DNA from 3 places in the Pseudoalteromonas sp. MER144-MNA-CIBAN-0113 genome. Region 2 is predicted to be linked to each of the others. Evidence: predicted binding sites of a transcription regulator. Region 2 holds the regulator's gene; each other region holds the start of a gene.
What was found. Region 2 encodes FliA, which starts transcription of late flagellar genes. Its sites were predicted from a motif close to CTAAAGNTNNNNNNNNNNNNGCCGATA; they were not measured.
Positions count from the first base shown of each region.

Region 1 (7,085 bases), on a different contig from region 2:
TCCCTAAACTGAGTTCTTGGGCTTGTTCAAATGCTTTGTCTAAATCGCCACTGAAAAAGGTTTTACTGACATCTTGTAACTCTGCCATTAAATCATTTATGGCTTGCTGCTCGTCTTCATTAAGCTCACCGTTTACTGACATTGAGAAAGAGAGCTCACGGGATTCAGAAAATTGCGTACTAAATGATTGTGAATCATCTGTTTTTTGATAGCGACTAGATGATTGCGATTGGTAAGCATCTGCAAAGCTAATACTCACCTCATCACCTTCTGCTGTGGTAAATGTATAATCAGCACTATTGCTTAAACTTACATATTGCGCCTGACTTACAGTTACGCTTGCAGGTTGTGGGTTAAATAAGTTCTGCTCAAATTTGTCGAGACCACTAAAGATACCCTCTTTAGATTTATCAATACCCTCTTCAAGTTCTTGATTAAATACACCCATGCCTTTTAATTCATCCACAGCCTCATCAACACCCGTCTGCACTCCTTTACGTGCCTGATTTAGCATATCTTGTAGTTTCTCATCATTAGCACCATTGGCTTTGGCTTTTTTTACCGAGCTTGTAACAAAGTCTAAAACATTTTTTACGACTTCATTAAAATCAAACAGTGGTTTGTCTTTTTTGGTTTCAGCGACCGGCAAACCTAATTCTTTTGCCATTTTGTCACCTAATACGGCAGCAGCCAGTTCTTTTCCTCGTTGCTGATAACTGGTTGGTGGCGAGTCTATTTTAGGCTGTGGCATTGCTTGTTTAGTATTGTATTTATTAGCATTACTGTTTGGAACAAAACTAAAGTTACCTATTTTCATGAGAAGACTCCTATTTAGACTTACCCTTATATCGGCCAAGTAAGCCTATACTGTAGTAAAATGCTCAAAAAAAGCTCACTATATTTGATCAAAACTAGACAAATACGCTTTGCCCCCTACAATAGCCCCGATAAACAGATCTCAACGATAAGGTTATACCGTTAATGGCAGTTATAAATATAGATACTACGCAATACGATGCACAATTAAATGAAAAAGAGCAGCGTATTACAGAGCAATTTCAACGTTTTGGTGTAAAACAGTTAGAAGTATTTAGCTCTGAGCCCATTAACTACCGCCAACGTGCAGAATTTAGAGTATGGCACGATGGTGACGATCTGTTTCATATTATGTTTGATCAACAAACAAAAGATAAAATACGTGTTGATACCTTTGACCCTGCAGCTCCTTTAGTAGGTGAAATTATGCAGGTAATGATTGAAAATTTAAAAGGCTGCGAAGTACTACGTCGTAAATTATTTCAAATAGATTATTTATCAACCCTCAGTGGTGAAATTTTAGTGAGCTTGCTATATCACAAGCCACTTGATGAACACTGGTTAACTGAGATCAATGCCTTAAAGGAAAAGCTAAGTAGCCAGTACAAAATTGACTTTATTGGCCGTGCACGTAAGCAAAAAGAAAAATTGGGCGATGACTTTGTTACTGAGCGCTTAATGGTGAATGGCCAAGAGCTAATCTATCAACAGGTAGAAAATAGCTTTACTCAGCCTAATGCGAAGGTGAATATTAAAATGTTAGAGTGGGCACAAGAGTTATGTAAACCACTAAACAATGATTTACTAGAGCTGTATTGTGGTAATGGAAACTTTTCTATTGCACTTGCTGGTTCATTTAATAAAGTGCTGGCGACGGAAATATCAAAATCGTCGGTGCATTCAGCGCAATATAATATTGCTCAAAACCAAGTAACTAACTTAGATATTATTCGCATGTCGAGCGAAGAGTTTACTCAGGCAATGAAAGGCGAGCGTACTTTCTCTCGCTTAGATGGCATTGACTTGAGTAGTTACAACTGCCAAACCATCTTAGTCGACCCGCCTAGAGCAGGCATGGACACGCTTACGTGTGACTTAGTGGCTAATTATGAAAATATTATTTATATCTCATGTAACCCAGACACATTAGAGCGTGACCTTGAACACTTAACGCAAACCCACGAGGTTAAGCGCTTTGCAATATTTGATCAGTTCCCTTATACACACCACATTGAATCTGGTGTGTTTTTACAACGTAAATAAAAAAAAGCATTAAACAGCGCACGTTGTAAGAATAAAAAAAGCTCCTTAAGGAGCTTTTTTTATTTAACCAAACTACTTATTTATTTGCTAAGTAATTAATGAGTGCGCTTACATCTTCTGGCGATGAAATGCCTGACTCACCACCTAAGTTAAGCTTGTATTTACCATTAACGATAAACGTAGGAACGCCACGAAGTGCCCCTTTGCCTTTAAAGTAATCTTGGTCACGTTTCATTTTAGAGCTAAGTGTACGTACCGAGAAGCTTTCAAATAATTTATCAAACTTGTCGCCATCTACGCCTTGAGCTAAAAATACATCTTTTACATCTGCAAGCTCATTAAAACGAGCGCGCTTTGCATGGATATGATCAAACATCGCTGAAATAATTTTATCTTTTTGAGGTAGTACTTCAGCTGTAGCTAATGCTTGGCTGATCATGGTTTGATGTTCTGGGTCACGTACACCCACAAAATCTACATGGCTTTTCTTAAACTTTACGTTTTTATCTAGCTTAGGTTTGATCTCGGCCAGCAGTGGTTCCATGTTATTACATGCAGGACAGTAAAAAGAGAAAAACTCTTTTACTTCTGGTTTTCTGGTTGCACGATCAGAGACGACATCATAATGCACGCCCTCTTCGTAAGTGGCAGCAAAACTGGTTGCAGCTAAAGGGAGTAATACAGCAAGTAACCCTGCTTTAACTAATTTGATCATTATTGTGGTGCTCCAAAAATTATAGTTTTAGTAAAAAGCTAATTAACTCATCAAGTTCTTGTTGGCTCTTGATTGTATTAATATTGATTTTGTATTTGTCATTTACGATAAATGTAGGCACGCCAGTTAATGCACCAAGTTCAGAATATTTATTCTGCTTATCTTGCATGGCACGTTCAGCTGCTATGATAGGCAAACTAGCGATATCGTTATCAAATGTCGCGTTATCAATTGCATTAAGCTCTAATAACTTTTTAACGTCTTTAATTTCAGTTAATGGCGCACGTTGTATATGAATGCTTTTAAAAATTTGCGCTGTTACCGCTTCAGCTTGACCGTGTTTCTTTGCGATTAAGTAAGCAAAGCTTAAATTACTTTGCGCTTGTGGTGAAACGCCTCCCAAAAAGTTGACATGATTTTTTACAAATTCAGCCCCTTCAGGTAAGTTTTCTGCAATCCCTTTGGCTACCGGCTCAAATTTAAAACAATGTGGGCAATAGAAAGAGAAAAACTCGGTTACATTCGGGGTTTTACTTTTTTCAACATCAATTACAGTGTATTGATTACCCGCTTCAAAGTTGGCAGCTAATGCTGCGAAAGGTAAACATAGGATCAGTAAACTTAGTTTTAATTTTTTAAGCATGAATATCTCGTTATACTTCTTTTTAAATAAAAATATTATGGCAATAATTTTAACGGGGCTTCTTGCAAAGCTGCAAACTGCTCTTTAAGCGCTAAAATTTGTTGCTCCCAGTATTTGTCATCTGCAAACCATGAAAAGTTCCGTACAAAAGCAGAATCACTCCAACGTTTTGCAACCCACCCCATGTAATGAATCATACGCATAGCGCGAAGCGGTTCGATCAGCTTAAGTTGTGAGTGATCAAAATCGCAAAACTCTTCATATGCATTCACTAAAGTGTCTAACTGTAACAGCTGTGTTTGTCGATCGCCACTGAGCATCATCCATAAATCTTGAATTGCAGGACCTTGACGGCTATCGTCTAAGTCAACAAACATTAATGCATCTCCTGCCCATAGGATATTACCAGCATGGCAGTCACCATGTAAGCGAATGCCTTCTACATTTTTATATTGCTGTTGAGTTTGAGCAATGACTAAATCTAAAATAGTGTAAAAGGAAGTCTCTAATCCCATAGGGACTAACTTACTTTTTTGTAAATGAACTTTAGCTGTATCTAAATATTCATCACAGGTAACGGTGGGTCTTTGGGTAAAGGGTTTCGTTTTGGCTACTTGATGCATACGACCGATTAAACGCCCGAGTACATCGAGTTGATCTAAATTATCGACTTCAAATAAACGCCCGCCTACACTTGGGAATAAAGTAAATAAATACCCTTGGTGTTCAAATAAGCTTTGCCCATTATGCTTTATTGGCGCCACCACAGGCACTTCTGCAGCTGCCAGCTCAAAGGCAAAATCATGTTCCTCTTGAATTTGTGCTTTGCTCCAGCGCTCAGGCCGATAAAACTTAACAACGTAACGTTTTCCACCCTCAGCTACAAATTGATACACTCGATTTTCGTAGCTATTTAGCGCTAGCAACCCTGACTCAGCGTAAATATCAACGCTTTCGATGGCATCCAAAATAAGATCTGGGGTTAAGTCAATAAAGCTAAATTTACTCATATACTTCTTATATAAAAAGAAAAGCGGGAATATCCCGCTTTTTTGTTAATAACAGTGCTCGTTTGCCTTTAATAAAGCGACTTATCGTGCTTTAAAAAAGTTGCTTGGCTGCGATATTTTATTATCGGGCTCGTTTATTGGCGACAACACAAAGTTAAACTCGGTCATTGGCGCTTTTAAATCATAAGGGTCCATTACTAATGATAACGGTACATTATGCGATTCACCAGCGTTTACTGTAAAGGTAGTATCACCTAAGTATTTATAATTATCTAACCCGGTTACATCAATAGAGAATGTTTGCTCGTATTGTGCTTTGTTAATCACTTTTAAGGTGTAGGTGTTTTCAACTAAACCATTAAAATCGACACGATACAACTGGTTGCGGTCGCGAATAATATCAAAGTCCATGGTTTTACGCATGGCGATATTAGCAACCAGCGCACCGGTAAGTAAGATTAAAATAACACTGTAACCAATCAGCTTTGGACGCAGCGGATGGGTTTTATTCTCTGGTGTTTCTAAATTACGCTCGGTGGTGTAAGAGATAAGGCCCCGAGGGTAATTCATTTTATCCATTACGCCGTCACAGGCATCAATACAAGCACCACAATTTATACACTCATATTGCAGACCATTACGAATATCGATCCCGGTTGGGCAAACCTGCACACACAAGTTACAGTCAATACAGTCACCTAAACCCAACTCTTTTGGGTCTTGTTTACGCGAACGTGGCCCGCGGTTTTCACCACGCGCTTCATCGTAGCTTACAGTAAAGGTGTCTTTATCAAACATTGCTGACTGAAAACGTGAGTATGGACATATATGTAAACACATAATTTCGCGCATCCAACCCGCATTACCATAAGTACAAATAGTAAATACAATGATACTAACTAAGGCATAACCGCCTACATTAAAGGTAACAAATTCAGGCAGTAGTTCGCGAATAGGCGTGAAGTAACCAACAAACGTTAACGCAGTATATAAAGAAAATAATACCCAACTAGTGTGCTTAGCTGTTTTACGCCAGAACTTGTCAAAATCCATCGGCCGTTGATCTAACTTTTTACGTTGGTTAGCGCTGCCCTCAAACTTTTCTTCAAACCAAATAAAAATGAAGGTCCATACTGTTTGCGGACATGTATAGCCACACCACACTCGACCATAAAAAGTGGTAACCAGAAATAAGGCAAACGCTGCTAGCATAAATATAAATGCAAGAATGGTGAAATCTTGTGGCCACAGGGTTAAGCCAAAAATATTAAATTTTTGCTCCATTAGCTCAAATAAAACAGCTTGTTGACCGTTAAAGTTGATCCATGGCAATAACATAAACGCCAGCATGCCTAAAAAGCCAATACGTTGTCTTAGTAATTGATGGAGTCCTGAAACAGCACGCACATAAATACGGTTGCGTGGGTTAAATCTATCTTCTTGACGGCTCAGATCGGGTTTTTGGATCTTAACCTCTGTTGGTATGTTTTTTACTTTAATTTGCTTATCCATTGAAGTTCCTCAACGCCGCTAGGAAATAAAAATTCAGCAATCTTTTTGTACTTTTCGCCTAAGTGTAGCAACTTACATGCTAAACATAATACGCTTTAGGTCGCACTTGTATACTTTCAGATATTTCAGAAATATCTAATTACTCCTCTTATTATACGCATATTGGCTAAAATTACTGACTAGATTGCTAATAATTTATTCAACTTGTGACTTGCTTTTAAGGTGTATTTTATTACACTTGCCGGCTACTAACGTGTTGTTTGGATCAAGGTTTGTGTATTTATGAAGAAATTTTTTATACTAGTGGTTGTGATCCTAGCATTTTTTACCATTGATCACCCCTTGGTAAAAGAGCCTCGTGAGCGCTTACTCGGTGATGGTATAGGCTTGTTAAGCAGCACAACTAAAGTCGATCGTTTTCCTGTCGCAACCATGACAAGAAACAAAATCAATAAACAGTTAGCACTTTCAAGATCCGAAGAGGACTATATTGATAAAACGTTTACCAATGATGAGTCAGTAAAGTTGTTTGAATTACGCTATTGTCGTCAAGGCGATCTAAACCTTTACTTTTATTCAGAACGTTTAACAACGGTATGTCGCATTATCAAAGAGTCATTAGCGCAAGCGAGAGTGAAATAATGGATTTTTCTGGATTAAATAAAAAAGCAAGTAACTCATTTCACAAGCACCGCACTATGCTTAAGCAGTTGGCACAAGGTAAAACACTTAAATGTGAGCATTGCCAGGGTGTATTAACGTTAAATTTAGCCACCAGCGAACCTGGTAAGGGAGTAATACAGTGCAAACAAGGTTGCACTGATATTGAATTAGAGATTGGCGCTTAAGGCTTTACCTACTTATTCATCCCACCCTTCATCGGTATACAAACCACTATTAAGCGCGACAATTTCTATAAGTTCAGCAAAACCTAACGCAAAGTCGCCCATTAATTCATACTGCTGCGCACACAAATGTAATTCATCGATATTATTTTGCTGTGCAATCTGTGCAATCGTTGGTTTATCTAATGCAAAAAAGCTAAGAGTCGCCTGTGCGCTTTCAAGCGCTTGCTTGTATTGAATATCTAGTTGCTCACTTTGGAGTAACTTATGAGTATACGTTT
Region 1 is NZ_JBEOOG010000061.1:2,071-9,155, forward strand. It holds gene AAEY57_RS14445 (DUF5610 domain-containing protein) at 1-817, opposite strand, end outside; gene trmA (tRNA (uridine(54)-C5)-methyltransferase TrmA) at 982-2,079, shown strand; gene AAEY57_RS14455 (thiol:disulfide interchange protein DsbA/DsbL) at 2,156-2,794, opposite strand; gene AAEY57_RS14460 (thiol:disulfide interchange protein DsbA/DsbL) at 2,814-3,437, opposite strand; gene AAEY57_RS14465 (serine/threonine protein kinase) at 3,473-4,447, opposite strand; gene ccoG (cytochrome c oxidase accessory protein CcoG) at 4,529-5,959, opposite strand; gene AAEY57_RS14475 (hypothetical protein) at 6,242-6,601, shown strand; gene AAEY57_RS14480 (hypothetical protein) at 6,601-6,807, shown strand; gene AAEY57_RS14485 (UPF0149 family protein) at 6,820-7,085, opposite strand, start outside.
Region 1: the regulator FliA is predicted to act here: its motif matches at 847-873, upstream of AAEY57_RS14445 (DUF5610 domain-containing protein).

Region 2 (7,085 bases):
AACGAAATACTTCGCCAAGGCGGTGTTTTTGCGTTAGTCGGACCTACTGGCGTGGGTAAAACCACCACAGTTGCAAAACTGGCAGCATTGGGTGCACAAAAATACGGTGCCGATAAAGTAGCGCTTATTACTACCGATACCTACCGTATTGGTGCTTATGAGCAGCTAGCAACGTATGGTCGTATTATAGGTTGTGGCGTTAAACAAGTTAAAGATGCAAATGAATTAGCAGAAGTTTTATACCATTTACGAAATAAACGTCTAGTCTTAATTGATACAGCAGGAATGAGTCAACGTGATTTACGCTTAACCGAGCAGTTAAACACCTTGATGCGTAATCAGCGTGTTGATATACGTAGTTATTTAGTATTAAGTGCGACGGCGCAAATTAATGTATTACAAGAAACAGTAAGGCACTTTAAAAAAGTACAGCTAAGCGGATGTATTTTTACTAAACTTGATGAGTCATTGAGTTTAGGTGAGATTATTAGTATTGCGATTCAAAATCGTCTCCCAATAGGGTATCTTACTAACGGTCAGCGAGTACCAGAAGATATTAGAGTGGCAAATGCCGAAAAACTAGTAAAAAAAGCTGAGCAATTGTATTTAAAAAGAATAAAAGCACAACAATCACGACACCAATCAGTGGCGTCGAGCACAGTAGAGATGTATGATTAACACAGTTTTAGATCAAGCAAGCGGCCTTCGCAAAATGAGCAAGAATAATAATAACGGCGTAAAAGTTATCGCTGTCACCGGCGGCAAAGGTGGAGTGGGTAAAACGAACGTATCCCTTAACACGGCAATCGCGTTAGGCCAACAAGGCAAACGTGTGCTTGTACTAGATGCTGATTTAGGATTAGCGAATTGTGATGTGATGCTTGGACTGCGCGTTGAGCGTAATTTATCTCATGTTTTATCGGGCGAATGTGAACTTGATGATATTTTAGTCGAAGGTCCCGCAGGCATAAAAATAGTGCCTGCAACATCGGGTTCGCAAAGTATGGTTGAGTTATCACCCTCAGAGCACGCTGGACTTATTCGTGCATTTAGTGAACTTAACACCGACTTTGATATTTTAATTGTTGATACCGCTGCGGGTATTTCTGACATGGTATTGAGCTTTTCTCGTGCCGCACAGGATGTGGTTGTGGTGGTATGTGATGAGCCAACATCAATTACCGATGCCTATGCGCTCATTAAAGTACTGAGCCGTGAGCACGGCGTATACAAATTTAAAATTGTTGCCAACATGGTGCGTAGCTTACGCGAAGGGCAGGAATTGTTTGCAAAACTTTCAAAGGTTACCGACCGATTTTTAGATATATCAATGGAGTTGGTTGCAACAGTTCCTTATGATGAGAATATGCGCAAATCAACGCGCCGCCAAAAAGTAATTGTTGAGGTTTTTCCTGGGTCGCCTGCTGCAATTGCTTTTAAAACACTGGCTACAAAAATTGCTAAGTGGCCAACACCTAGTCAAGCCTCGGGTCATTTAGAGTTTTTCATTGAGAAACTAGTTAGTAACTAACAATGACAATACCGGTGAATAGAGCTATGGGATATCAGTCAACACAAAATTTAAATATGATTGTTGAAAAGCATGCCTCATTAGTCAAAAAAGTGGCGTGCCATTTAATTGCTCGTTTACCGGCCAGTGTGCAGCTAGATGATTTAATTCAATCGGGTATGATTGGTTTAATTGAAGCTTCAAAAAACTTTGATGCAAGCAAAGGCGCAAGCTTTGAAACCTTTGCCGGTATTCGTATTCGTGGTGCGATGATAGACGAAATGCGCCGAGGCGATTGGGTTCCACGTTCAGTTCACAGAAAAAGCCGTTTGGTTGCAGAAACTATTGTTGCGCTTGAGAACAGTTTAAACCGTGAACCTAAAGATAGTGAAGTTGCTGAAAAACTTGAAATTTCGCTAAATGAGTACCATCATATTTTAAACGATGTAAATGTAAGCAAAGTGTTAGGTATTGAAGACCTTGGTATAGATGACGATGTGATTACACCTCATGGCCAAGATTTAGCACTAGACAAACCGTTCAATAATGTTAAAAATGAACGGTTTAATGAGTCTTTACTCAGTGCAATAAAGTCGTTACCGGAAAAAGATGCAATGGTGCTTTCTTTGTACTATAACGATGAGATGAATTTAAAAGAAATTGGGCATATACTCGATGTAAGTGAATCGCGTGTAAGTCAGATACATGGTCAGGCGATGATTAAGCTTAAAGCAAAAATCAATGACTGGATAAACTAGAAGTAAGTAAATAAAGGTTCAGGCCTCACTGGAGGATGTTTTGGATAAAAACATTAAAATTCTTGTTGTTGATGATTTCTCAACAATGAGACGTATTATTAAAAACCTGTTGCGCGATTTAGGTTTTACCAATGTTCAAGAAGCAGATGACGGGTCAACTGCTTTGCCTATGTTGCAAAATCAAGCGTTTGATTTTGTTGTAACAGATTGGAATATGCCAGGCATGCAAGGTATTGATCTTTTAAGGGCAATTCGAGCTGATGAAAAATTAAAGCATATTCCTGTTTTAATGGTTACAGCAGAAGCTAAAAAAGAACAAATAATTGCTGCGGCCCAAGCAGGTGTTAATGGTTATATTGTTAAACCATTCACTGCAGGTACATTGAAAACTAAATTAGAAAAAGTGTTCGAACGCTTAGGTTAATGAGAGGGAGAGGCTTATGTCAGCACCTGCTGCGCCTCAGATTACTTTAGAACAAGCTCGCCAGTTAGTTGTTTTTTTAGAAAATGGTGAGCAAGATAAAGCGAATCAGTTAATTTTAGAAACAGCTTCACAAGAGCAATCACAGTTATTTGCTGAGGTGGGTAAGTTGACGCGTCAACTGCACGAAGCTTTAAAAAGTTTCGAGTTAGACACGCGTTTAACAGACATTACCACTGATGCCATCCCTGACGCAAAAAAACGCCTTAACTATGTCATGGAAATGACAGAAAACGCAGCCAATAAGACAATGGATGCGGTTGAAGCAAGCTTACCATTAGCACAAGAAATCGCTGACGAAATAGCTGATATCAAGCCAACGTGGGATCGTTTAATGAACCGCGAAATAGAGCTTGGTGAGTTTAAATCACTTTGCCATAGTATTGATAAGTTTATGAGCAGTTCTCATCACAAAACCGATGAGTTACAAATGCTGATGACTAATGTGCTGATGGCTCAAGACTATCAAGATTTAACCGGTCAGGTTATTCGCCGTGTTATTGAACTTGTCCGTGAAGTTGAAGAAAGTTTAATTCACCTGTTAACTGCATTTGCAGCGCAAGGTGGTGAGGTTGAACCAACTGAACAACCAGAAAAAATAGAAGATCCCATTGTTGCACAAACACTAGCAGGTCCCGAAGGGCCTATTATTGATAAAGAAACGCGTAATGATGTTGTATCTGATCAAGATGAAGTTGATGATCTATTATCAAGTTTGGGCTTCTAATAGGAGAGTACTGCATGAGCTTTGAAGTCGATGAAGATATTTTACAAGACTTTTTAGTAGAGGCCGGAGAAATCCTTGAGCTTTTATCTGAACAGTTAGTAGAACTGGAAAACAACCCAGATGATACTGAGCTACTAAACGCAATATTTCGCGGTTTCCACACTGTAAAGGGTGGCGCTGGCTTTTTGGCTATGACAGAGCTTGTTGATGCATGTCATGGTGCTGAAAATGTGTTTGATTTACTGCGCCAAGGTGTAAGAACAGTTAACTCTGAATTAATGGATGTGATTTTACAAGCACTGGACACCATTAATGAAATGTTTGCCACGATTAAAAATCGTGACCAGCCAGAGCCTGCTGATCCAGAATTACTTGCAGTACTTCACAAACTTGGGCAGCCACCGACAGCAGAAGAGCTTGCCGGCGATTCTGTGGTTGAAGATATAGCTCCTGTGGAAACTCCATCGGTAGAGCCTGAACCAGTTGCAGAGCAACCGAGCAACGATGCTGAAGAAGACCCGTTTGCTTTTGATGAATTATTTAGCGGCCCAGATAGCAGCAGTACTGAGTCTCAGATTGATGAAATAACCGAAGACGAATTCGAAAGCCTACTTGATGAACTTCATGGAAAAGGGCAAGCCCCACAAGAAAAACAATCATCATCAAGTGGCAATGATGTCAGTGGTGATATAACTGACGATGAATTTGACAGCTTATTGGATGAACTTCATGGTGTAGGCAGCTTTGGCGAAGTGAGCCAAGCAACCGCAAGTACACCACAACAAACACCATCGGCTCCTGTGGCTTCACCAAGTAACGAGCAAAGCTCGGGCGATGATGAAATAAGTGACGACGAGTTTGAAGCCTTACTTGATGAACTTCATGGTAAAGGTGCACCTAAGTCGATAGAAACACCGGCTCCTGTAAGTAAACCTGAACCAGTGGCAGCTAAAAAGCCAGAACCAGTTGCTGCAGCTAAGCCACAGCCTAAACCAGAGCCAGCTAAGCCGGCTCCTGCGGCACAAGCAGCTAAAGCTGCGCCGCCCAAAAAAGCAGCGCCTCCACCGGCAGAAACAACTGTACGTGTTGATACCAAACGCCTAGACCAAATAATGAACATGGTGGGCGAGTTAGTACTTGTGCGAAATCGTTTGGTAAGCTTGGCAACAAACTCTGACAGCGAGGCTATGGGTAAAGCTATTTCCAACTTAGATGTTGTGACTGCTGATATCCAAGGTGCAGTAATGCAAACACGAATGCAGCCAATTAAAAAAGTGTTTGGCCGTTTCCCCCGTGTAGTACGAGATTTAGCACGAACGCTGCAAAAAGATATTAATTTATTACTTGTTGGTGAAGACACCGATTTAGATAAAAATTTAGTGGAAGCATTGGCAGATCCACTCGTGCATTTAGTGCGCAACTCAGTGGATCATGGTATTGAAATGCCCGATATTCGTGAAGCATCGGGTAAACCTAGAACCGGTACTGTTACTTTATCAGCGTCTCAGCAAGGCGACCATATCCTGCTTACCATCCAAGATGATGGTGCCGGTATGGATGCTGAAAAGCTTAAAAAGATTGCGATTAGTAAAGGGGTGCTTGATCACGACCAAGCGAGTCGTCTTTCTGATACTGAAGCTTATAACCTTATTTTTGCACCTGGGTTTTCAACCAAAGAAGAAATCTCAGATATTTCTGGCCGTGGTGTTGGTATGGATGTGGTTAAAACAAAAATCACTCAGCTCAATGGCTCGGTTAACATAAAATCAGAAATGGGCGTAGGGACTACTTTAGAAATCAAAGTTCCACTAACACTTGCGATATTGCCTACCTTAATGGTGGTGGTGGGAGAGCAAACCTTTGCCTTGCCGCTAGCGGGTGTAAGTGAAATATTCCACTTAGATTTAACAAAAACTAATGTGGTTGATGGCCAGCTAACGATTATTGTTCGTAAAAAGTCGATTCCATTATTCTACCTTGAACATTGGCTTATAAAAGGCGCTGATAGAGGTCAGCGAAAAGCACAAGGGCATGTCGTTATTGTGCAAATAGGGACTCAAAAAGTAGGGTTCGTTGTTGATTCACTAATAGGTCAAGAAGAAGTGGTGATCAAGCCTCTAGATGCATTATTGCAAGGTACGCCGGGTATGGCGGGTGCGACTATTACCTCTGATGGTGGAATTGCACTGATATTAGATGTACCGAGTATGCTAAAGCATTACGCTGGATAATAAAAAGTAGGTATAAACTTTATGCCTACCCATTCATTGAATAAGAGAGCGAAATGGCTGTTAAAGTTTTAGTAGTTGATGATTCAAGCTTTTTTCGCCGCAGAGTGAGTGAAATTCTTGAACAAGACAGCGGCATTGAGGTAATAGGCTTTGCTGTAAATGGCCGAGAGGCCGTCGAAAAAACAGCTCAGTTACGTCCTGATGTTATCACCATGGATGTTGAAATGCCGGTGCTGGATGGTATTAGTGCTGTGAAAGAGATCATGGCGAGTAATCCAACACCTATTTTAATGTTTTCATCGTTAACACGAGCAGGAGCATCTGCCACTTTGGATGCGCTTGATGCTGGGGCGATGGACTTTTTACCTAAAAAGTTTGAAGATATTGCTCGCAATAACGATGATGCAATTAAGTTATTGCAAAATAAGGTTAAGGAAATAGGCCGCCAGCGTATTGGAAGAATTACGAGAACGGCCCCATCTCCAAGTATTAGTAAACCAGCGTCAAACAGCTCTGAGCGCTTTTCTAACCTTGCTAAAAAGCCGATAGTTCAACCTGATCGTAGCTTTAATAATGCGAGTCCTGCATCTACTAGCAGCAGTGCCTCAGCGCGTGCCAGTGGTAAGCAGTATCAGTTAGTTGCTATTGGTACATCCACAGGTGGGCCGGTTGCACTGCAAACTATTTTGACGCAATTACCTGCTAATTTTCCACACCCTATTTTACTCATACAGCATATGCCTGCTGCATTTACCCCGGCTTTTGCTACTCGCTTAGATGGCTTGTGTAAGATTAAGGTAAAAGAAGCGCAGCAAGGCGATAGATTACAACCTGGGTGCGCTTATTTAGCGCCAGGTGGCCAGCAAATGATGGTAGAAGGACGTGGCTCTAATAGAACCCTTCGTGTGTTTGAAGATAAAAATGAACGAGTAAACTATAAACCAAGTGTTGATATTACCTTTGCCAGTGCGGCCAAAGCGTATCAAGGTGATGTGCTTGCCATTATTTTGACAGGCATGGGTGCAGATGGTCGTGATGGTGCTCGCATGCTTAAGCAAACTGGCGCTACAATTTGGGCTCAGGATGAAAAAAGCTGTGTTGTCTATGGTATGCCTCAGGCGATAGCCAGTGCAGGTTTAGCGAGCGAAAGCATTAGCCTTCATGATGTGGCTGCACGTTTAAAAAGAGAGGCTGGCTGTGGATAAGCTTTCTGTTTTAGGATTACTGGTTGCATTAGGTGCTATTGCAATCGGTTATTCTTTAGAGGGAGGTGTGGTATCTGCGCTGTTTAATGGGCCTGCACTAATTATTGTATTAGGCGGTACATTAGGTGCGGTGATGCTACAAACATCAGCCAATACATTTAAAAAAATGCTTG
Region 2 is NZ_JBEOOG010000025.1:19,565-26,649, forward strand. It holds gene flhF (flagellar biosynthesis GTPase FlhF) at 1-678, shown strand, start outside; gene AAEY57_RS08725 (MinD/ParA family ATP-binding protein) at 671-1,531, shown strand; gene AAEY57_RS08730 (RNA polymerase sigma factor FliA) at 1,558-2,268, shown strand; gene cheY (chemotaxis response regulator CheY) at 2,309-2,692, shown strand; gene AAEY57_RS08740 (protein phosphatase CheZ) at 2,709-3,476, shown strand; gene AAEY57_RS08745 (chemotaxis protein CheA) at 3,491-5,707, shown strand; gene AAEY57_RS08750 (protein-glutamate methylesterase/protein-glutamine glutaminase) at 5,761-6,912, shown strand; gene AAEY57_RS08755 (flagellar motor protein) at 6,905-7,085, shown strand, end outside.

Region 3 (7,085 bases), on a different contig from region 2:
TGCCATCCTCTAAAAACATAATAGTTACAAAGCAATTATTATGCCTAATACCCTAGATGCATATTTATTTTAATGGTTGTTGGGTGTAATGGCTCACAATGCAGTTGATTTGGCGCTGTTTAAGTTTATCGCAATCAGCAGCGGCATTGGCTTGATTTTGATAAGCTCCAAGCTTTAAACGGTAGTAAGTCATGCCACTCACGTTAATAGTTTCTACATTCGCCACATATTCACCCTGAAATAACGAAGATGCGCTGGCTTTTATTTGATTTAAACTTTGGCTAAGTCGCTCTTTGTCGGTAACGGCTGCAACTTGTAAGGCAAATAAGGCTTTAACGGCTTGTTTTTCATCAGCTGTATTCGCTGCTACTTTAGCTTTTTTTGCAACTTTTGTGGGTGCTACCGTTTCAGCCGAAGCTTTAGCTGTTGATACTGCAGGCGTATTTGTTGGTGCAGAGCCTTGTTTTGCCACCGCATTTAATTGGCTTATTAATAGCTTTAAGTCTTGTTCAATCACTAATAAACGCTCAACACCTGCTTTGGCTGCTTGCCACTGCTGAGACGATGCTTTTAGCTGCGCCAACTCTTCCTCAGAAAGATTGGCACTCGCTTGCATTGGGTGAGGAGATTCTGCAGTTTTGGTGGTGCTGCATCCTGATATAAAAAGAGCAGCAATACAGGCAATTAGTATTGAGTAGCGTTTATATAAATTAGCATGTTGCATGGTTAAACCTTATTGTTATTAGTGGCTAATAAGTTGCGCTTGGACTTGGCAGTTTAAGCCTTTTACTTTTAATTCTGCACATACTTGTTCAAGTTCCCCTTGCGCAGACTCGGCATATGCGACAGCTAAAATATACCGTTTTTGTTTTTCATCTTTAATATAAAAAGCATCACGCTTTGATTGTTCATTTAAATGACGTTTAATTAATTGATAATACGCTTTCATAATCGGTAATGATGAAAACCCACCCGCATTTGCAATATACGCTGGAGTTTGTGTTTTTTCTTTCAGCTCAAAGTCAACGCCCATTACCACTTCACCTTGTGCTGGTAATTTAACCACCACCTGTTGCGTATCTTTTAAGGATTTACGTTGCTTAAACTCATCATCTATAACCGCTTTATATTCGCCAGGGCGTAAATCGGTAAACAAATAATAGCCATCATAGGCAGCTTGCGTTTGCGCCACTTGCTTACCTTGTTTATCGAGTAATTTTACGGTAGCAAAAGGCTGTACTTCACTACTGCCTTGCCCATCTTGTTTGTAAACAGTTCCCTCCAATTCACTACTGTGATTAAGCGGTATTTCCATATATTCAACAAAACCGGCACGCGGTGTAATTGAAAAGCCATCGTTGGCGGCAACTAAAAAAGGCTCGCTAATACTACCTGGTTCAATCACTATGTCGGTTGTTAAGTTAGCCGGCATACCTTTAAGTATCGCTAAACCATTTTCGTTAGTTACAGCTCGGCGATAATTTTGAACTCCTTTTACCTTAACGCCTTCAATTCCCTTTTCCCCATCATCTTGAATATTGTTATTATTTGAATCAAGAAAAACTCGAACCATTAAAGTCCCTGAATTTACGAGGCTTCTTTTACTTAAAAAGTACTCGTCAGTGTTCGTATCAAAACCGATACTAAAGCGACTAAATAAACCTAGTCGCCAATTATCATCGTCATCGTAGCTCATTGTGCTATTTAAGCTAAAACTATCGCTTTGCCAATTTAGACCCAACTCCATAGAAACTAAATCGTTTATACGGGAGTTTCTTAGTGTGAATTCAGATTGCAAATTCTGAGATAAATTACGGCTTAATTCTGCTTGGTAACCCAGTATAGTCGAACCAGAGTCTGCGCTGTAGTCAACACTAAAACGAGTGTATGTTTTACCAAATCGATGTTGAAGACGCATACTGCCAAGTGTTGTTGCATCATCTAAAGAATCAAATTTTCGCCAAATTAAATTGTTACTAACAACGGTACCACCTAAATTATACGATAAGGTATTATCAACACTTAAATATGAGTCACTAAATTCTCTGTTGTTATAGGCGAGCGTATTTTGATAGCTCAAGCTTCCAAATGATTCATCAAATAACTTTCCTGCCGTGTATAGTTGATAACTTTCAGTTTTCGCTGTATCTGTATCACCAACTATTTTTTCATTGTTTTGAGACAGGCTTAAACGTACCGATTGACCAACTAATTCACCTCTAGCTGCGACCTCTAGCTTATCTTCATCGTTATTATTTTTTTCATAATCTAGATTAAGTAATACCTTATCAAATATACTCAGGTTTGAACCAAAGGCATAATTGTTAACATTATCACCCGAATTGCTATTTAATATTGATGTACCAGCATAAACCGATAAATAATCAGTTAATCCCGTTTCATAACGACCCGCTAGCTGCCAACCTTTGCCTTGTGTCGAATAAAGTGACTGATTGAATAACTGCTCACCTTGCTCAGTAATTGACAACTCATAAAACGATTCATCTGCTGACAAACTATTACCATCTATAAAATATTGCTCTGTTTTTCGCTCTACTTGTCCTTGTGGACCATAAAAAATCAGCTCAAAATTATTAGCGCCAAATAATAAATCAATGTCTTCAAATAAATAGCGCCCATCAGCTAAGCTAAACTGCTGCGCTAGCAGTACATCATTTCTATATAACTCAACATCCCACCCTGGTTGAATGGCACCCGTTAAGTTAATTTGATTACTATTAACCTGTTTAAAAAGTGGTTTGTTATCAACTTTTACTCCTCTGGCGTAACTACCATTAAATCGTTTACCGACTTGAGTTGCTAATACATCTCCAAATTGAACCGTTGTCGCATTTAAAGGACCTAATAGGCGTGCATCTTTACTTTGACGACTAAATGATAATCTTGAATCAGATAGTAAATCTTGTTTTCGCCCTGCAAAAAAATACTGAGTATTAAAATAGGCCAAGTCATTTGATCCTAATACAGAGTACCCTATCGCTGAATCCGTATTACTCTTAGTTGCACTAAGCTGCACATCAGCAAGAGGCGATGAAATTGCGCTGTATGGACTGGCCTTCCAAGGTAATATTGCTTGACGTGACTCTCTATTCGTTACAGTTTCTCGCTGCTCTCTTTCGCGTTTTAATTCTATAGGCAATTTGGTGGGGGAGCTTACATTTAGCTCAAGTGCTGAATATTCAATATCAATATCTAACGAAAACCACTGCGCTAACAAGTTACTATCAACAAACATATCGCCGTTCTCAGCATAAGCTTGTTGGCTGTTAAATGAATATCTAGCGCCGTTAATTTGTGCTGTATTTGTATTTAGGTCTAGATAAAACTGATTATCTTCACGAATAAACCAGCCTTGAGCAATAAGGTCATCGCTATTTATATCGATAGCAAAATCCAGGCTTTCTGAAAAACTTAATAAATCGATTAATACACCGGTTTTACTTTTCACCCCGAGCATTTCACCCAGGTAATTTTTTTTCACGAACGATGAAAAAAATAATAACTCCCCTTCGGGGATGCCCTCACCTTGCTGCACATTAAGCTCAGGCTCTGTTCTTTCATTTAAAGCTTGTTCAGTGTTGTATTGCTGCCATTTTTTATCTATTTTTTTTATGCTAGCAAAAATGGCCTGAGCATCAGGCTCTGCTGCTAATAATGGATCAATTGATAAAAAAATGATCAGCAACCACTTTAAGCGCTTAAAGTAATACATCGCCTATTTCAAATTACCGATAATTGCATTATTAATTGGCGCAACCTTTTCACTAAAAATAGTATCGCGATATTCTTTAAGCCCTGTATAAATGACGCGAACTTCGCCATTTTTCGGGATATTTTGATCTGCAAAAATTGGGATCGTCGCCGTTGTTCTTTTGAGCTCAGGGTAAATACTAAAATCGTTTAACATGGCGATCTTTTTCTCTGTTTCCGTTCCTTTTTGCTTAAAGAAAACTTCTAGCTTGCCAAAAGAGCTAAAGCCACCCTCTCGCTTAATTTCAATCTCAAGCGCCTTTTTTTCTGGGCTGTGTATAAGCTGTAAATTGCTAATATTAACATCAGGTTTTTCACCGCCTTTTCGCAAAATAACAGGAATAGTGTAGCTTAAAAGTAAGTTTACCTTAATACCTAGCCTCTGTTGCTGACTTTGAGTTTCATTAGGAAGTGCTTTAAAGGCTAGATGAGAGCGGTACTCCTGCTCTATTAAACCTTTTGGCTTTCGAATAGCAAGCTTAACAATCTGCCTTTCTCCTGGTGCTAATCTAACTTGCGATGGGCTAATCCTAACCATATTTTTAAGTGAAGATGAACTTTCTTGATCAGCCGCTAAATTAGCATACCCTCCGCCAGCTAGTGCGACTTTATCCTGCCACTCCAATCTATAAGTTTTAGATTCATTAGAGTTATTAACAACAATGACTTTAGCAACACGTTGACGTTCATCAAAATTGATTCTTGTTGGAGAAATGAGTAAGTTTGCATAAGAATGAAAGCTAATTAAAATAAAGCTTACTAAGATAAAAAAAGTTTTTATTATTGTCATTTAATCAACATCTCTAGTTGTCTAATAATTTAGTGTCACTTCAATTGTAGTATCAAAGATGCCATCTTTATATGTATTTCCGTCACCAGAGGTACTTAATTGCCCTCCAACTCTTAATAAAGCCGTTCCTGTGGTATCGGTTGTAATGGTCGCATTGTATATAAGTTGATTTAAAATCAGTGATGCACCACCGAAAATGTTATTTAAAGGTTGGTCGTTTATAAAGTCACTCACATTCACTTGAATACGAGCTGGATACCCTTCGAGCAACAATTCAGCTGCATGGCCTTTTTCAAGTAAATATATCTTATTGGTTAAGGTATTTGTATTACTAGGCAACAAAGTTATAGAGCTAACACTTTGATTATCACTGATAACAATTTTACCAAAGTTCAATTGCTCAAGTGGTGTTACCTGCGCGTACGAGCCTGAAGTTAAGAAGGCTGCAAATATGAATAAAATTAATTTCATAAAACAGCCTGCTTTGTAATAAAGCAGGCTTTGCTCATTAATAGTTTAATTCTAATGTGAATGAACCACTGTAAGTGCCATCAATGTAGTCACTAGTAGGTGTAGTGGCATCTGTCGTTAATGTTGCACCAACATTAAATGTCGCTTCACCATTTGCGTCTACCTGAATGGCAGTTGTCGCTGCACTGTTAGGCGTCGCGCCAGTTAACACATAATACGTTGGAGTTCCCAAAGTAAATGCTGCAGTACCCGCAGGTGCTGCATCAGGTGAAATAGCACTTTCTGGCGGATTCGTAATGGTTAGTGAACCGAAAGGAGACACGCCAGAAACAGAAAAAGAGGCTGGTGCACCTGGTACTAAAATTGCGATTTCAGCATCTGCAATCGATGTAGAAGCCGTTGTAGGTGAGGTTGCTGGGTTTGCAGCTAAAACAAGGGTAGCTGTTTCAGTTGTTGCTAAATCAGCTGAAGCACGAATTGTTCCAAAATCTAGTGCCGAATCGTTAGTCAAGGTAAAAGCATTTTGAACTGTAACACCTGCTTGAAACGAAACTGATTCAGCTGCAGCACCGAAAGAAAGAACTGCCATTGACGCAGCTAATGCTGCTTTAGTAAATATTTTGTTCATAGTTTTCCCTTAGATATAAGTTGTTAACCTTTTGTTCAGGTTAATTTAAGTATCGGCCAAAATCACTAAAAAGTTAGAAAATATTTACTTTATTTTGATTTATAATAACAGGATGCAAAAATAAGCGAAAAAAACCTTAAACATCCTCTGAAAATGCCGCTAAGGTACATTTATTACCCATCCTATAAAAAAATAAACACAGCTGCGCTGCTTGCTGTTGATTTTTCAAAGGGCCTGCTACAACACTATAAAAGGTAGTGGATTCTTTTTGTTGCTCATTAATGCGGTATTTTAAAATACTGTTTAACTGAGGGTACTGCTCTTTTAGTCGCTGCACTTGTCTTTTGGCTCCGTTAGAAATTAAATAACGTCCAATTTGCACACCGTAAATTGCTTCGTTTGTACTGGTAGTATTTTCAGCTAGAGCGGTTTCTGATGAGGGTTGTAACGATTGCTTAGAGCCATACTCAACACGTTTAACTTTCTCTTTCATCGGCTCTGGTACGGTATCAATATCTGTTTGTGCAGAAAGCGCTTGAATCAATAACGATAAGTCTTCTTCCATGGTGCTTAAGCGCGCTATTTGCTCTTTGTTGTTATCCCATTGCTCTAGGTAAGGCTTTATATCTTTTTCACGCACAAGCTTATCACTTTGTGGATCGGTGGACATTAGCTGGTTGCTGCAACCAGCTAATGCGAATGGTATTAATAATGTTATTAAATGAAGTTTCACTTTAGGCACCCATTACAAAAGACTAGCTATCTAAAGCTATTATGCAATAAAAGCGCCAAGTAATACTGTTTTATAACCTGATTGGTCCGTCAGTGTAGTTACTCACAAAACAGTCAACTTTATAAAATTTAAATACCTCGCAATCATCCTCTGCACTTTTAAAGTTAAAATACTCACCTAATTTTAGTCGATAATAGGTTTTGTTATTAACCTTTGCTTTTTCAATATTTGTCGTGATTTTGTCCTTAAACAAAGGCGCTGCTTTTTTGTTAATTTTCTTCCATTGCTTAACAACACTTTCTTCTGAATCGAGTGACGCAACTTGCAATGCAAATACTTTTTTGTTGGTATCAACCATTGCCACTTTTGTTAGCTTCGATGTTTGAGGGAATACTTTTTTCTTCACAATTGAGTTCGTTGCTTTCACAGGCAAACTAACAGCGCGCTTACTGTAGCTTTTTGAAGGGGCTGTAATCATTTTTGTAGGCACGCTAGCATAGCGACTACTGTGTCGCTGATTGTATGGAGCGTCCCCTTTAGAGGATTTTGCGTAGCGATTACTATACCTTTGCCTTGGTCGTTTAACTTTATCTGACGTGCTTGCGTAGTTATTACCATACCTGAGGTTTGGCGATGTATTAGCCTTAATTGATGAGCGAGCATAACGATTGCTAACAGCCTGATTAGATTGC
Region 3 is NZ_JBEOOG010000008.1:67,231-74,315, reverse strand. It holds gene AAEY57_RS03710 (SPOR domain-containing protein) at 65-724, opposite strand; gene AAEY57_RS03705 (hypothetical protein) at 743-3,733, opposite strand; gene AAEY57_RS03700 (fimbrial biogenesis chaperone) at 3,737-4,561, opposite strand; gene AAEY57_RS03695 (DUF4402 domain-containing protein) at 4,583-5,032, opposite strand; gene AAEY57_RS03690 (DUF4402 domain-containing protein) at 5,070-5,660, opposite strand; gene AAEY57_RS03685 (SPOR domain-containing protein) at 5,797-6,393, opposite strand; gene AAEY57_RS03680 (SPOR domain-containing protein) at 6,464-7,085, opposite strand, start outside.
Region 3: the regulator FliA is predicted to act here: its motif matches at 5,711-5,737, upstream of AAEY57_RS03690 (DUF4402 domain-containing protein).